DNA from 2 places in the Lysinibacillus sp. RS11 genome. Region 2 is predicted to be linked to the other one. Evidence: a T-box and tRNA genes for the amino acid it is inferred to sense, from the RefSeq annotation. Region 2 holds a T-box; the other holds one or more tRNA genes.
The links. A T-box is a leader RNA that pairs with one kind of tRNA and senses whether it is charged. The one in region 2 lies ahead of argS (arginine--tRNA ligase), so its partner is inferred to be a tRNA-Arg.
Positions count from the first base shown of each region.

Region 1: it encodes a tRNA-Arg, which carries the amino acid that the T-box ahead of argS (arginine--tRNA ligase) is inferred to sense. The anticodon was not compared.

Region 1 covers NZ_CP168124.1:4,008,362-4,016,598, reverse strand. Annotated here, with positions in the region: gene AB9L17_RS20770 (gluconeogenesis factor YvcK family protein) at 1-291, shown strand, start outside; gene whiA (DNA-binding protein WhiA) at 362-1,309, shown strand; gene AB9L17_RS20760 (HPr family phosphocarrier protein) at 1,424-1,681, shown strand; gene AB9L17_RS20755 (hypothetical protein) at 1,687-2,286, opposite strand; gene clpP (ATP-dependent Clp endopeptidase proteolytic subunit ClpP) at 2,479-3,060, opposite strand; tRNA gene AB9L17_RS20745 (tRNA-Arg) at 3,520-3,594, shown strand; gene AB9L17_RS20740 (basic amino acid ABC transporter substrate-binding protein) at 4,097-4,897, shown strand; gene AB9L17_RS20735 (amino acid ABC transporter permease) at 5,148-5,852, shown strand; gene AB9L17_RS20730 (amino acid ABC transporter ATP-binding protein) at 5,849-6,571, shown strand; gene AB9L17_RS20725 (spore coat protein) at 6,630-7,244, opposite strand; gene AB9L17_RS20720 (S9 family peptidase) at 7,461-8,237, shown strand, end outside.
Region 2 covers NZ_CP168124.1:2,370,401-2,378,637, reverse strand. Annotated here, with positions in the region: gene argS (arginine--tRNA ligase) at 1-1,346, opposite strand, end outside; T-box leader at 1,521-1,740, opposite strand; gene AB9L17_RS12145 (hypothetical protein) at 1,938-2,963, opposite strand; gene AB9L17_RS12140 (sigma-70 family RNA polymerase sigma factor) at 3,249-3,800, shown strand; gene AB9L17_RS12135 (helix-turn-helix transcriptional regulator) at 3,781-4,176, shown strand; gene AB9L17_RS12130 (FtsW/RodA/SpoVE family cell cycle protein) at 4,163-5,401, shown strand; gene AB9L17_RS12125 (excalibur calcium-binding domain-containing protein) at 5,471-6,325, opposite strand; gene AB9L17_RS12120 (DUF3923 family protein) at 7,127-7,351, shown strand; gene AB9L17_RS12115 (hypothetical protein) at 7,684-7,911, opposite strand; gene AB9L17_RS12110 (ABC-F family ATP-binding cassette domain-containing protein) at 8,193-8,237, shown strand, end outside.

The sequences.
Region 1 (8,237 bases), 1.6 Mb from region 2:
GTGCAAGCTTTATACAAACATGTTGGAGATTCCTTTATTGATTCTATTTTAGTAAATGATGTAAAACTACCGCATCCTGTAGAAGAGCTTTATAAGGAAGAATGTGCTGAGCCAGTAACTTTTGACGTTGCGAAGCTTGAAAGTATGGGATTAGAGGTTATTAAACGAGATATTGCTACGATTCGCTCAGATGGGACGGTTCGTCATAATGCAGCAAACGTTGCAAAATGGCTTGTAGATTACGCAAATATCTATAAACAAAATATAAGTGAACCAATTATAGAATCATAAAGCGCTATTTGTATATGATAAGATGGACATATACATAGAACTAAAGGTTGGTTGGAAAGGGGGGCTTGATATGTCTTTTGCTTCTGAAACTAAAAAGGAATTGACCCAAATAGAAGCAGACAATCATTGTATGAAAGCAGAAGTATCTGCCCTAATTCGTATGAATGGTTCATTATCGTTTGCTAATAAACAGTTAAGCTTAGACGTACAAACGGAAAATGCTGCAATCGCAAGAAGGCTTTATACGATTATGAAAAAGCTGTATCCATATAATGTAGAGTTACTTGTTCGAAAAAAAATGCGTTTGAAAAAAAATAACGTATACATTTGCCGTGTAAGAGAAGGTGCGCGAGAGCTACTAATCGATTTAGAAATCATCTCAGACGATTTTCAATTTAATCATACTATATCTCGAGAGCTCATAAAAAAGGGTGGTCAAAAAAGAGCGTATTTACGAGGCGCATTTTTAGCAGGTGGTTCTGTCAATAATCCAGAAACATCAGCATACCATTTAGAAATTTATTCATTATATAAAGAGCATGGCGAGGCTTTAATGGATTTGATGAATGAATTTGAGCTAAATGCAAAGACAATTGAACGAAAAAAAGGCTTTGTAACCTATTTAAAAGAAGCGGAAAAAATTTCTGATTTTCTTAATATTGTAGGCGCTCATCAAGCAATGATGAAATTTGAAGACGTTCGCATATTGCGAGACATGCGGAATAGTGTTAATCGAATTGTTAACTGTGAAACAGCAAATTTAAATAAAACAATAGGTGCAGCATTACGACAGGTAGAGAATATTCGTTTTATTGAAAATTCAATAGGCCTAGATCAATTGCCTGAAAAGCTTCGTGAAATTGCACGATTACGAGTAGAATATCAAGATGTAACCCTAAAAGAACTTGGTGAGATGGTATCAAGTGGAACGGTTAGTAAATCAGGAGTCAATCATCGATTAAGGAAAATCGATGAAATTGCCGATGCATTAAGAAGTGGTGAAAAAATTGATGGTTAAATTTTCATACTTTTCAGGTATGAATGTCATGTGTAATCGCGTATTGTTCTTTTGCTAGTAAGTGAGGTAAGATAAAACTAATAAAATGAACGGTAGTAAAGGGGAGTTTTGAGAATGACCGAGAGAAGAGTCCATGTAAAATTAAAATTAGGACTACAAGCTAGACAAGCGGCGCTATTCGTACAAGAGGCAAATCGTTTTAGCGCAGATATCTTTCTTGAGAAAGAAGAGAAAAAAGTAAATGCTAAATCCATTATGGGTGTAATGAGTTTAGCTATTGCAAAAGGAACAGAAGTTGTCCTTAGTAGTGATGGGAACGATGCTGAGCAAGCGGTAACAGCATTGGCAGCACTAATCGAAGAAGAAGATTAAACAACCTATAATGCAAAAACTGTCCAAGCTGTAAAACTTACATGCTGGGCAGTTTTTTTGCGTCTTTGCAACGCAGAACAAAAGAGCCTGAATGACGGAAGGAAAGGTCGAAGAGACGGAAAGAAAGGCTGAAACGACGGAAAGAAGAGCCGAAGCGACGGAAAGAAAGGCTGAAGCGACGGAAAGAAAAGACTGCGACGGAAAGAGAGGCTGAAGCGACGGAAAGAAGAGCTGGAGCGACGGAAGGGAAGGTCGAAGAGACGGAAAGAAAAAACCGCGACGGAAAGAAAGGCTGAAGCGATGGAAAGAAGAGCCGGAGCGACGGAAGGAAAGGTCGAAGCGACGGAAAGAAAAAACCGCGACGGAAAGAAAGGCTGAAGCGAAGGAAAGAAGAGCCGGAGCGACGGAAGGAAAGGTCGAAGCGACGGAAAGAAAAGACCGCGACGGAAAGAAGAGCCGAAGCGACGGAAAGAAGAGCCTGAGCGACGGAAGGAAAGGTCGAAGCGACGGAAAGAAAAGACCGCGACGGAAAGAAGAGCCGAAGCGACGGAAAGAAGAGCCTGAGCGACGGAAAGAAAGGCCGAAACTACGAAAAGAAAAGTCAAATATAGGGTAGAACCATTAGGTAATGGATAGAATGACCAAAGTGATGGATAGAAGAGCCAAAATCGTGGATAGAACCGCCAAAATCATGGATAGAACAACCAAAGTGATGGATCACCCCATCAAACCATACATACATGGATGTCGAACAAAAAAAGACATCTCAGAAATAATCTGGGATGCCTTTAACTTTTTTATTTGCGTTCCATAATTTGATCGATTAAGCCGTATTCTTTGGCACGCTCAGCAGTCATGAAGTTATCGCGATCTGTATCTCTTGAAATTACTTCAAGCGGTTGACCAGTGCGTTCTGATAAAATGCCATTTAATTTTTCGCGTAAGAATAAAATACGTTTTGCAGCGATTTCAATCTCAGTTGCTTGACCTTGTGCACCGCCAAGAGGTTGGTGAATCATTACTTCGGCATTTGGTAATGCGAAGCGTTTACCAGGTTCACCAGCAGCAAGTAGGAAAGCACCCATAGATGCTGCCATACCAATACAAATTGTTTGTACTTGTGGCTTAATGATTTGCATTGTGTCATAAATTGCCATACCAGCAGTGATTGATCCGCCTGGTGAGTTGATGTAAAGAAAGATATCTTTATCTGGATCTTCTGCTTGTAGGAATAGAAGCTGAGCAACAATGGAGTTAGCTACATTGTCGTCAATCGCGCTTCCTAATAAAATAATACGGTCTTTTAGTAGTCGTGAATAGATGTCATAAGCACGTTCACCACGACTTGTTTGTTCAATAACTGTAGGAATTAAATTCATGTTAAATCCTCCTTAAAAAACTAAATTCGAATACTTTTGCTGATAACATCCATTGTGTATCAGCTGTATCCTTATCATACACATTATAGTCAGGGAAGGTCAAATATTATCCCTGCTAAAGTGAAATTAAATAAATAGCCAATACTGAAAACTGTTCATGACTAAAACAGTATGGTTGATGTAACGAAGTGTAAGCGCCAAGAAGGCTTAGTTCACACTACGGGAAGCGTCCTTCTGTCGTGAAATGGATAGTCAAGTACATATTTTGATGAAGAGTCTAAAAAAAATTAAAATCTTTTTGCATTCTATAGTTGAATTATGAGCAATACGTTTGTATAATTGGTAAGGTCATAAGTTAAAGTACAGTACACTATTTTGCAGGTATGCTTCAAATGAGGATTATCTACATCATGCTTTTTGGAAAGCCTTTGAGTGAGTACTTTTTTTTTGTGTCTAATTGCCCTCGTGGTGTAATGGATAACACGTAAGATTCCGGTTCTTGCACTGGGGGTTCGATTCCCTCCGAGGGCGCCATTTTACTGATTATTTGATTTACTTTTATAGCAATTCTCCTAATAAGTAGTTTAGCAGCCTGCTTAGTGGAGAATGAAGGGAAAATAGTGGGAATTCTGCTTAGTTAGCATTATTCCCTTATGTGTTTCTTTCAAACCTTCAAAAAAGCAATAACTCCAAATTATTTTTTAGTGAACATACTGTACGTGAAGACTAGTATACTAGTCGGAAAAAAGAATCCTTTCTGAGGGGATTCTTTTTTTTTGCCAAAATATATCTATCTTCGGCATAGTTCGAATTTGTATAAATATACAATTTAGGTTAGATTTTTGTTCATTCATACCGTTTTTTGCTAAAAAAACCAACTAAAATTAATTTTTATGAAAAAACAATTACTTTTATGCGAATTGTTGTTGTCTAAAGTGAATAATGTCACTATAATTGACCTAATAGTCTAACATTTCCGAATTAACAAACAATAAAATGTGTTTCGGGAAGGTAATGGAATAAGGGGGAAAATACTATGAAAAGAAGTTTATCGATGCTATTGATGATCGTGGCAGTATTTGCATTAGTTCTAGCTGGCTGTGGTGCTAAAGAAAAGACATCATCTGGTAGCGAGCCATCTGAGGGTGAGGATGGTAAAAAAGTTTATAAGGTAGGAACAGAAGCTACCTTTGCGCCATTTGAATCACTTGACGATAAAGGAAATGTTGTAGGAATTGATGTCGATATTTTACAAGCAATTGCTGATGAGATGGGCTTTGAAGTGGAATGGCAAAACATTGGTTGGGAGCCTGTATTCCAAACGATTAAAAATGGTGAAACAGATATCGGTGCATCTGGCATAACAATCAATAAAAAGCGTAAAGAGTCATTTGACTTTACTGAGCCATATTATGAATCTCAATTATTAATCGTTGTAAAGGAAGATTCAAAGATTAAATCATTAGCTGAATTAAAAGATAAAAAGATTTCAGTACAAATTAATGCTACTGGACATGAAGCTGCTAAAAAGCTGCAAGGAGAATCAAGTACAAATATTTTGGCGTTTGAAAATCAACCAGTCGCTATTCAAGAGATGCTAAACGGAAACGTAGACGCAGCAATTGGTGATAATGCGGTAGTGTATGAATATATTAAGGCACATCCAAACGAAAAACTTAAAATAATAGAAGATGATGCATTTGAAAAAGAATATTATGGGTTTATGGTTCAAAAAGGGAACACAGAGTTGTTAAACCTACTAAATGAAGGTCTGAAAAAAATTAAAGAAAACGGTAAATTAAAAGAAATTACAGGCACAGAATTTAAAGAAAAATAATGAATGCGTGATGCCACTAGTATAGTTATAGTTAGCGGCCCATTAATTTTCATTCAGCAAATGTCTTCTGTAGTGAAAGCAACGCATCAGCTACAGAAGACTCCTATCTCTAAAGGTGGCGGGATGAATGAGTATGAGGTTCTTGTGTCGGCCTTCGTGTAGGTCTAGGCACAATTCAAAATCTGCACGCAACTATACCAAGGCGAAATGATTTTTTGGATTAACTCTAAAGGGGAAGTGGGGTTTTCGGATGGACATCTTTGACTTACGCTGGGACACAGTCTGGAACTACCGTGATATGTTTATACGTGGTATTGGCGTGACGCTTGTTTTAACACTTAGTGGTTATTTTGGAGGAATTCTTTTAGGGTTATTTTTAGGTCTTGGAAAATTATCAGATAAAAAATGGATTTATTGGCCATGTAAGTTATATGTAGATTTATTCCGTGGGACTCCGATGCTTGTGCAAATCTTATTAATTCACTTAGCGGTGATACCGTCAATTTTTGGGCATTCACTAGGCTATATGGTTTCAGGGATTACGGCACTTATTTTAAATTGTGCGGCATACAATGCAGAAATTTTCCGTGCGGGCATTCAAAGTATTGCTAAAGGGCAAATGGAGGCAGCTCGTTCTCTGGGCTTAACGCATAACCAAGCGATGCGTAAAGTTATTTTACCCCAAGCTTTTAGACGTATGATTCCGCCGCTAGGCAATGAATTTATCGCCTTATTAAAGGATTCATCTTTAGTAACCGTTATTGCGGCTCCAGATATTTTATATGCAAGTAAAGTAGTGGCAGGTGCTAGCTTCCGTTTCTGGGAACCATATATTGTTGCAGCCTTATTATATTTAATTTTAACGTATGGTGTAACAAAGATTGTAGCATTTATTGAAAAACGATTTAGTAATAGCTATGTCCCTCGTAAGGCAGAAGGGCGGGAAGCACGATGATTAAGATTGAAAATTTACACAAATATTTTGGTAAGCTGGAAGTATTAAAGGGTATTGATTATGAAATACAAGAAAAGCAAGTTGTTTGTGTTATTGGTCCTTCAGGCTCGGGGAAAAGTACATTTTTACGTTGCATCAATATGCTAGAAGAAGTAACAGATGGTGCAATTTATATTGAGAATGTCAAAATTAATGATCCAAAAACAAATATTAATGCGATTCGAGCTGAAGTGGGGATGGTGTTTCAGCAATTTAATTTATTCCCACATATGACTGTTATTGATAATGTGACGATGGCGCCAATGCAAATCCGTAAGATGGGAAAGCCGGAAGCGGAAGCACTCGGACATGAGCTCTTGAAAAAGGTCGGTCTTGATAGTAAGGCTTATAACTATCCTGAACAGCTTTCAGGAGGTCAGCAGCAACGTGTTGCCATTGCTCGTGCTTTAGCAATGAAGCCAAAAGCTATTTTATTTGATGAACCTACTTCGGCACTTGACCCTGAAATGGTCAAAGAGGTGCTAGACGTTATGAAAAATCTAGCCGCTGAAGGAATGACGATGATTGTTGTTACTCATGAAATGGGCTTTGCTCGTGAAGTTGGCGATCGTGTTGTCTTTATGGATGGTGGCTATATTGTTGAAGAGGGAACACCTAAAGAAATTTTCAGTAACCCACAAAATGAACGAACAAAAGCCTTTTTAGGAAAAGTACTTTAATAAGGAAAGAGCAATCCCTAGTGATTTTTCATCACAATAGGGACTGCTCTTTTTGTATTTAATGAAGAGGATTTTTTGTAGTGTCAAATGAATTAAGCATCGTTTGCATATCTTGTTGAGAATATTGAGGTACTTGATAATAGCCATGCTTATTTTGGTAAATAGATAATTCGTATGCCATTTCGATGCAGTTGGGAATACTATCTGCAACAACACGACGAACGACAGGGTTTGTCGTTTCTGTTGCAGCCGCAGTCATACATTTTGCCGCGCCTTTTTGAGCACCAAGTAAGAAGCCAGAAATTGCTTCATCATTGATCTCACTCGCATTTTGCATAGGCTTTTTTGGCTGTCCAGGGTTTAAGCCGAATTTAAAATCATGCCCTGTTTCCATTTGATAACGACCTGTAGGAACAGATGGATCATGACCAGTTTTAAATGACTCCACAATGGTATTATACATGCCTAGTGTGAAATTATATTGGCGATCCAAAATGCTAAGTAACTCAGTGTCCTTAACCTGAGGTCGTAAAAGAATAGATTGATTCATACCAGCAATGATTTCGCCAAGTGTTTCATGCATGTCCATTACTTCATGTCCACCATGATTTAGGCTGTGCTGTTGGTTGAATGATGTTTGGTTAGATGGTTCATTGTAAAACGATTGTGACAAAAAAAACGCCTCCTTAATGACATAGTTTATTGCAGTATTTAGTATGTCGTTTTAAATAAATTTCATACGGTATATGTGCAATTCACATTTTTATTGGTCTAAAAGGAAATTTTTCTTTAAATATTTTCAATTATTGACAAAAGGACTAAAATTGTTATAATTTTCATTGTATCGACAAGCGATATAACGAGAACTGATATAAGGGAGGAAGAAATTTTGAATAAAAGATTTTTAACAGCATCATTAGCAGTTATTTTAACAACATCTACTGTCATTCCCGTTTCTATGCAGGAAGTGCGCGCTGCCAATGAAACTAGCGGTCAAGTAGAAGTAAAAGAGGAACAGTTATCTGCTAAGCAATTTCTAGATTTAGCTGTAACTTCTCTAACATTCCAACATGGATCAGAGACAATGCGTCAGCAAATCATAAGTCAGTGGGTAAAAGGTGAAGAATTAAAAGATTTAAGTGTGAAAATTAAACGTGATGAAGCAGCGCGTATTTTAGTAAGAGCCTTAGATAAAGAGGAAAAAGAAACAACACTTGCTGAGTATCAAGAAAAAGCCAATAAGCTTGGTTTATTCAACGGTCTTTCAACTAGTGAAACAATTTCTAAACAAGACGCAGTCAAGATTCTGAATAATGCAAAAAAAGTACAAAACGGTGTAAATAATGAAGGCGTGAAAGAAATTTCCGTTGAAGATTTTATGAAAAATCCGGGAAGCTTTGGTCATTCACTTTCACCAGACGGTAACTACATAACGTATAACGCTGAATGGGAAAATCGTTCAAATGTTTTCGTGAAAAAAATGAATGATGATAGCGAGCCAGTACGTGTATCTAGTTCAACAGATCGTGATATCGCTGGATCCTTCTGGAAAGGTGATAATCTACTATATGTAAAGGATAAAGGTGGAGATGAAAACTTCCACATTTATTCAACATCATTTAATGGTAATGAGGAAAAGGATTTAACACCATATCCAAATGTAACA
Region 2 (8,237 bases):
TAAGTATATTGAATATATGGCCCTGTTTCTCCCTCAAAATTCATCATGTCCTCAATGGAAAACTCAATATCGTGTAGACGATCATTTTTTAAATCGTTAAAAATGACTGCACCAACACCGACCTGATGTGCGATGCTATCTTTCTGCTCAAGCATTGGATTTTTTTCATCGATATTTCGCTTCGCTGTAGCAATCGCTTCCTTCAGTACATCTGCTAATAAAACAATTTTGCCTTTACGCGTCGACATTTTTTTCCCCTCTTGCAGAATCATCCCGAAAGGAACATGCTGTAAGTCTTTTGCCCAGTTATAGCCCATTTTCTCAATAACTTTAAATAGTTGTTTAAAATGGAGAGATTGTTCATTTCCTACAACATAAAATATCTTTTTAGGGCCATATTGTTTTTGTCGGTAAAAAGCTGCTGCTAAATCACGGGTAGCATAAAGCGTAGCACCGTCTGCTTTCGTTATTAAGCATGGTGGCATATTGTCTAATTCAACGACATACGCACCATCCGATTTCACTAGCAGTTGTTTTTCTTCTAGCTCTTTCACAACAGCAGCCATTTTATCATTGTAAAAAGCTTCCCCATCAAATGAATCAAAATCAATGCCCAGCAGTTGATAAATGGTCTTGAATTCTACAAGTGATGCATCTCTAAACCATTGCCAAAGAGCTAATGTCCCTTCATCCCCATCCTCTAATGCTTTAAATGCGGCACGTGCCTGTTCATTGAGTGTGTCATCCTGCTCCGCTTCTTCATGGAACTGCACATATATTTTTAATAATTCCTTTATGGGAGCAGCTTCAATTTTTTGTTGATCTCCCCATTTTTTATAGGACACGATTAATTTTCCAAATTGTGTTCCCCAGTCCCCTAAATGATTAATACGAATTGCTTTATAGCCATTTTTCTCGGCAATGTTTGCCAAAGCATTACCGATTACTGTAGAACGTAAATGGCCCATTGAAAAAGGCTTCGCTATATTAGGGGAAGAAAAATCAAAAACTACATTTCCTTTTGATTCCTGTTGGGTTCCATATAAATTTTTTTCTTTTACTATTCGGCTAATTACCTGTTTTGTAATCATCGGCTGATCGTAAAAAATATTGACGTAACCACCTACTACTTGAACATCTTGCACTATTTCACAACTTATATTGTTTTTAATTTCGGAAGCGATACTGTGAGGCGATTTCCCTAATTTCTTAGCTAGTATAAAGCATGGAAATGCCACATCCCCTAAGTCCAATTTTTTCGGTTTCTCCAGTAAATGTTGAATTTCGTTGACAGAAAGCTCATTCTTTAATGCCTCAGCAATGCTTTTCGCAATTTGTGTATGCATGTTTTTTTCTCCTCCCAATATATAATCAATTTCGCCTTGATGGAATTGCGTCCGAAGGCTTCATTCAATGGAGTTGGAAACTCACTGATAAAGAAACAAATCCCCTTTTCATCTCTTACCTTTAGAGATAAGCGTTTTCTGCTGAATGAAGATAAAAAAAGCCCTCGTCTCTAAAATAGAGACGAGAGCATAGTTATCCCGTGGTACCACTCTAGTTGCCAAATTATATGACCACTTTCCGTTGTTAACGAGGTGACTCCCCGGTATTCTCTACTACTCATTCGAGAATCTTCTCCAAAGTGCGTTTCATTTATGGCTGCTGCATTAGGCTCACACCGTCCCTAAATCGCTTTCCAGTCCCACCATAAACTACTCTCTTTTTCATCGAATTTTTTTATTGATTTTGAAATATTTTACAGGCACAACTTTCTAAAGTCAATGGTTTTTTCTGAATTATTTGATTTAATTAAACAACGCCAAAACATCTTCTCAGGGCAATGGAGAGTATTTTTGTAATGTTTTTCGCGCAAATAAAATTTAGCTAGATTGCTCTCTTTATATTTGGGCGTTGTACTAAGCACTCTTTACTCATTAAAAATTATCAGCTGAATAGTTTACAATGACACTTTTTTCAGCCCGCCATATATTTTTAACTTTCTGTTTCGTAATGTCATAGTATGAAAGTACGCTCTCTTTAGGTATTTTCAAAATACTATAACCCTTTTCTTCATCAATCACACTAGATAAGAAAAAAAACCCTTCTTTTTTTTCATCGAATTTTACGAAGCGAATTTTCGAATAAATACCACTACGATCTAGTAAAGGCTTTACCTTTTTTGATTTAATATCTATTTCTACAACATGCGAAATAGGACTGTCTATAGCTTCATCATAGCTGATGATAACCGAATTAGCATCTGGCGCCAATGATGCTCCACTTATAAATCTCTCCACATTCGCTATATGTTTCTTTTTTTGTCCTTCAATATCATAAATATCTAAACTGTATTTGGTTGGTTGTAATTTGGTTTGATTTTTATTAGCCTCGTCAAGTTTCTTCTGATGTTCGTCCTGGGAGAAAGATACTACAATTAATTGATTATTGTTTGGGTTATAATTAAAATCTAAAACACTTCTATCCTTATTTTCTTCTTCCCAAATTTGTATTTTCTGTGTTTCAAGATTATAGGTAGCCATATGAAAATTTTTAAATTCATCTCTTAATAAGACTCTCATAAAGATCATTTTTTGTTCTTTGTCTATTTGGATAAAGTCAACGTTATTAAATACAGTGGTTAACTGTTTCATTTGATTAGTATTTAGGTCATTTTCAAATAATTGTATTGTACGATCTGATATACCATCTGCAAAATACAATTTATTATTACCTTCAGTATAAGCGAAAGAAGTATAATCTGCCGTTTCCTTACTTAATAATAATTTACTTTTATTTTGAATCTGGTCGTATTGATAAAATGTAAACATCAAGCTATTAGGATCAAAAACATTTATGTAAAGCTTAGATTCGGAAGGACTATTAGCAATTGAAAATATTTTATTACTAAAGACTATACAAATAAATACAATAATTATCAAAAAAACGAAAAAATTATTCAAAGTTTACCCCTCTTCCTAATAGTTTTGATTCTTTAACCTCTCTAATGGCGGTAATTCTATTAGATTTTTTCCATTGGTTCATACTTCTATTAATGTACCCCTCACATTAAACATCTAGAACACTTTCCAAAGGCTCGCAACTCCTATCAAAAATCCTATGAAATGATTGCCTATCCTTCGATTCAATTAAAAATGAAGTAGTATCGATGATTTTTTATATAATAAAAACAAAACCGGTACTATTTGGCAGTCGTCTAATGTATGAACAGGTAAGGAGGGATGAAAATGGAGGAAACGATTCAAATAAGCGCATTATCACGAAATTCGGTGATTGAGGAGCTAATGACAGACTATGGTCAAGAAGTTCTACAGCTCGTTTATACATATGTACATGATGCGGCCCTTGCTGAGGATTTAACACAAGAGATTTTTATAAAGTGCTATAAGGCCCTTCCTAGCTACCGAGGGAAAGCTAGTATGAAGACTTGGTTGTGGCGTATTGCTATAAATCATTCAAAGGACTATCTCAAGAGCTGGTACAAGAAAAACGTTGATGTTACCGAAACGAATGTGTTAGCGGAAACACTGGAAACGGATAATTTGTTAGAACAGGTCGTTCAAAATAGTGAGGACGAGGCATTGTTTGACCTTGTGATGGCACTCCCTGTTAAGTATCGTGAAGTGATTTACTTTTATTATTTTGAGGAGTATTCGGTTCAGGAAATTGCCAGTATTTTATCAATGAATAAAAACACGGTGAAAACGAGACTTCATAAGGCACGTACTTTGTTACAAAAAGCGTTAGGAGGGAATCCATTTGACGGAAACACGTTTTAAACAAGCGATGAAAAATCACTTTAAAAAAGTGCAGTTTACAGAACAACATCGGGAAGCGATACGTAAAGGCATTCATGAGGAATTTTCTGATCAAATGCTATTATCAATGCTACAAACGACACGCACAGGCTATGAGCTCACGCAGCTACTTTATACTAACAACAAACAGACAGTCCATTTAAATGAAGGGATGATTTATGCCATGCTTCATCGCCTCGAACAACAGCAGCTAGTCGTTAGTGAATGGCAGGAGAACGAAAAACGATATGTACTTTCTAATAAGGGCGTCAAGCTATTGACAAAGCTTAACAAAGAAACGCACAAACTCCCTTCTATTCAGCAATTACTGAAGGAGGCACGCTATGCGAACGATTAAGGACTATATTCAACACGTAAAGGGACATATTCGCAATAAGGAGGCACATGATTCGGTTGAAAAGGAGTTGACGTATCATTTAGCGAAGTCGAAGCAGGCTTGGCAGGAAAATGGATACAACGATACCGATGCGGAACATCAGGCGGTGCTTGAAATGGGTAATGCAACGAAACTTGGTATCTCGCTCAATCAGATACATCAGCCGAAAATCGATTGGCTACTAGTTATTCCATTTGTGCTGGCAGCAATGTGTAGCTTCTTACCGCTCCTGCCGGCAGAGCTCTCGTTACGAGATTTTATCATACGTAATTTCGTTATTGTTATTGCTGGCATTGCTGTGGCAATTTTCTTAATGCGATTCGATTTTCGCAAGCTAGAGCGCTATTCAACGCATATGTATATACTTGCATTTCTTTTGTTTCTCATTGTCTTAAATGGGAACGAAGCGATCAATGGTGTAATTTTCTTTAAAGCAGGTCCTCTTGAAATTCAAGGTTGGATGACGTTGCCTCTCTTTTTAATTTCTTTTGCTGGGCTTTTCGCTAAACAAAAAAAATCATTATGGTTTCTACTTATTCTTTATGCGATAGGCGTATATTTTTACTTACGATTATCGGACATTTCTTTACTCAGTACCTATACAGCGATTGTTGCCACATTATTTTTTACAAGCAGCTTTTCTCGTAAGCACAAGCTAGCCATTACTGCAGCATTTAGTTTTCTATTTGTTGTTTTTATCGGATACTTAATGGTTGCGCCATTAGAACCGTATCAGCTTGCACGAATGAAGACGATCTTTACACCAGGTTTAGAAGATTCTTCTAACGTACTATTTATTTCAACTGCGATGAAGGACCTCACTTGGTTTGGCTCCAGCAGTCAAACATTTGCGGGTGGAGCACATACTGATTTTGTATTACTCACGATTTTACAATCATATGGGATTATTGCAGGAGTAATCGTTTTATGTATTCTTGGCTTCATTATTTATCGTATAGCACACACACTAGGTTTCATTCATAACGAATATGGTCGTTTATTAATTATAGGTGGGCTTGCCTTTTTAACAACACAAATTGTCTACCAAGTATTCATGTTATTTGGCCTTGTACCCGTTATGTCAATGCCAATCCCATTTATTAGCTATGGTCTTTTTCCAATGCTCCTAGGAAGCGTTGCTATCGGCTTGACGCTGAGTATTTATCGAAGAAAATCATATATTTAAAAAATCGAGCATTATTAACTTAAATAATTGATCAAAAAAAAGCTACCCAATTACAGGTAGCTAATTTTATTATCTTTCACAAGCCCATCCATCTCCATCACGATCATGCTTTTTTTCATAAGCTGGGTGATCGCTACCTACTCCATTTGGATGATCCTTACGAAGTTCTGTACAATTTTTATATTTTGACTTACTTCCGTTTGAAGGTGTTGATGAGCCACTTGAACCATTACTAGTTTTAGCCGACGGATTTTTAGAAGTTAAATGTGAATCTATTACATAACCTCCGTACAGTGGCGTTGTTACAAATGACCAACCAGCAATTGTAGAATGAACTAAAACTTCTTCGTTTTTCGAAAGTTCTCCGATATTATCTCCAGAAGGACTAGCGATATTTCTAACAACAAGACCTTGTGTTACTACATATTTTGTTGTTGGTTTAGATTCACTCATAAAACTTGTAGTAGCATAGCCAATGACATTACCGTATTGTACCAATGACCATCCGTTTCCAACAGAACCGAAGTCTTTCACAACCATTTTATGTTGTAGAGTCGCAACTGTTTTTCCTTTCAATGATGGTGTTTGTTTCACTACCAAACCACTTTTAGAACTAGCTATCTGAATACCGTATAGAGCATCATCAAGTGCAATATCAGCTATATAGCCATTTACTATTTTCCCATCTTTATTTAGATAGGATATACGTGAAAATGTACCATTATGTCCCTCGCTGATTTGTGTTACAAGCGTTCCTTCTGTCACAGTTCCTAATACTTTTGAGGATGCATCGGGTTTTTCATATACTTCAATAGATGAACTTGTAATAACTTTAACTTCTTTAAATGAGCTCGCATCAGCTACCTCAAAATTGAATGCTAAAAGTAGCATAACGAATAATGCTGCGATTGTTTTCAGTTTCATTGTTTCCTCCTACTATTTATGTCTAGTATATTTTTTGCTATCTTTCTTTTTGCGTCTGTTTGAAAATAATGTAAGAATACTTATCATAATAACTATACGTATTTCGAAATGAAGTAACTCAGCTATTTGTCACAAGCCAATCCATTTACCATTACAGTCAGACTTTTGTTAAAATTCCCCTCCTTCAAATTCATTATACATAAATAATTTCCAAAATTGGTGAATTAATCAATAATTTTCAAATAACTAGGACAAATCATTAATTTTATGATAAACATTCATTCAATAATGTTTATAGACTATGGAACATATTTCATGATGTACTATCGAGTTAACGCAGAATTGGATTAGAAAGTGCTGTCATCTAACTATATCGAGGATTTTTGGGTGCTTGAATAACAAAGTCTTGCAAGAACTAATTTAAAAAACAGACATAAATGAAATATTTAAGATTAAGGAACAGATAACTACTCTTGGTTGTCTGTTTATTGCATTTATTTTGTGAATGATAAGAAAATCAGTCTTAAGGCTGAGTGGTAGCACCGACTCAAGTTCGTTTCCAATAAAAAGAAGAAGAATTATAATTAAACCATAAAAGGAAAAATACGAAAAAAGATTGCGATTCGTCACCAATAGTCGAAAGTGACATTTGGTTAAAGAGCGTATGAATTTTAGAGTACTAAGTGATTTCGTTCCTGGTTTCTCCAAAGTGATTACAGGAAGCACCCTAGAAAGTGCCCCGCTGGAACGGAAAACAACTCTAATTTATGGTGATGAACCAAATACAATTATAGAAAGAGGTTGATTATTATTAAAATCATGTGGTGGGCTATAAATATTGTGTGGCTAATTATTTTTGCTGTTGGAGCAATATTTATAGGAGTAAGAGAAGTCGATGCTGCAGGAGTAGCTCAAACGCCAGAAATTAAAATGATATCATTCGCAGTTTTGGGTATTGTATTTATAGTGGTTGTACTGTTTCAACTGATTTTTCTTTATTTTGTTAGAAAAAGTACAACGCAATAATTCGATAAAAAGATTATTTTGACTCAACGGGGTTATAGTTTTTTAAAGTCACTTCAAGTGGCTTTTTTATATGCACTAATGTACTGTAAGTATTGCATGACACGAACACAATCACAGAAAAACTAATATTTGCTGACTTAGGAGCAATGCCTAAACAGCTCCAACTGTTTGATGCTACGCTAACAAATCAAGGTGAATCAGTACTTGCAATATGTGCATCTGTTAAAAGAACGAAAACCCTTTTAATATCTTTCCTTTTTCTATATCCTACTCGATCTTTCAAGACATAATAAAAAGCCACACCTGATTGAGATGTGACTAAATACATTGGATTAATCAAATGTTAAAACATCTTTTTCTACTACTACCTTATAAACATCTTTCGTACTAATAAAAATCGTTTTATAATTTTCTGTCTCCGTAAATGAATACCAGGGTTTCTCATTGAATCTATTCGACATTTCTTCTGTAAATGTTTCTTGTTCAATATTTGTCTTGATTTTATAATCTTCTTCACGACCTTCGTCAAAGTAAAACTTCATTTTATATTCATACTCCATTAGTCAACACCTCCATTCACCTACACGATAGTATAAATGGAATGTACTATAATTATACAAAGAGACGACCGATTCAGTAGCACACATACAAGCGTGCATGCCTTTGATGATACGTTTTCAATGTATTGCATCATACGCATACTGTTAAGGTAATTTATCTTGGTGTAATTCGTACTGTAAATAGTTTATATAACGTCAAACGTTGATTTAATAATGTTTATAGACTATGGAACATATTTCATGATATACTAGGTGCATTGTGAAAAAAAGGAGGAACTTGCATGATTCAAGTAAGTAATGTAGGTCTTCGCTATGGCGATCGTAAA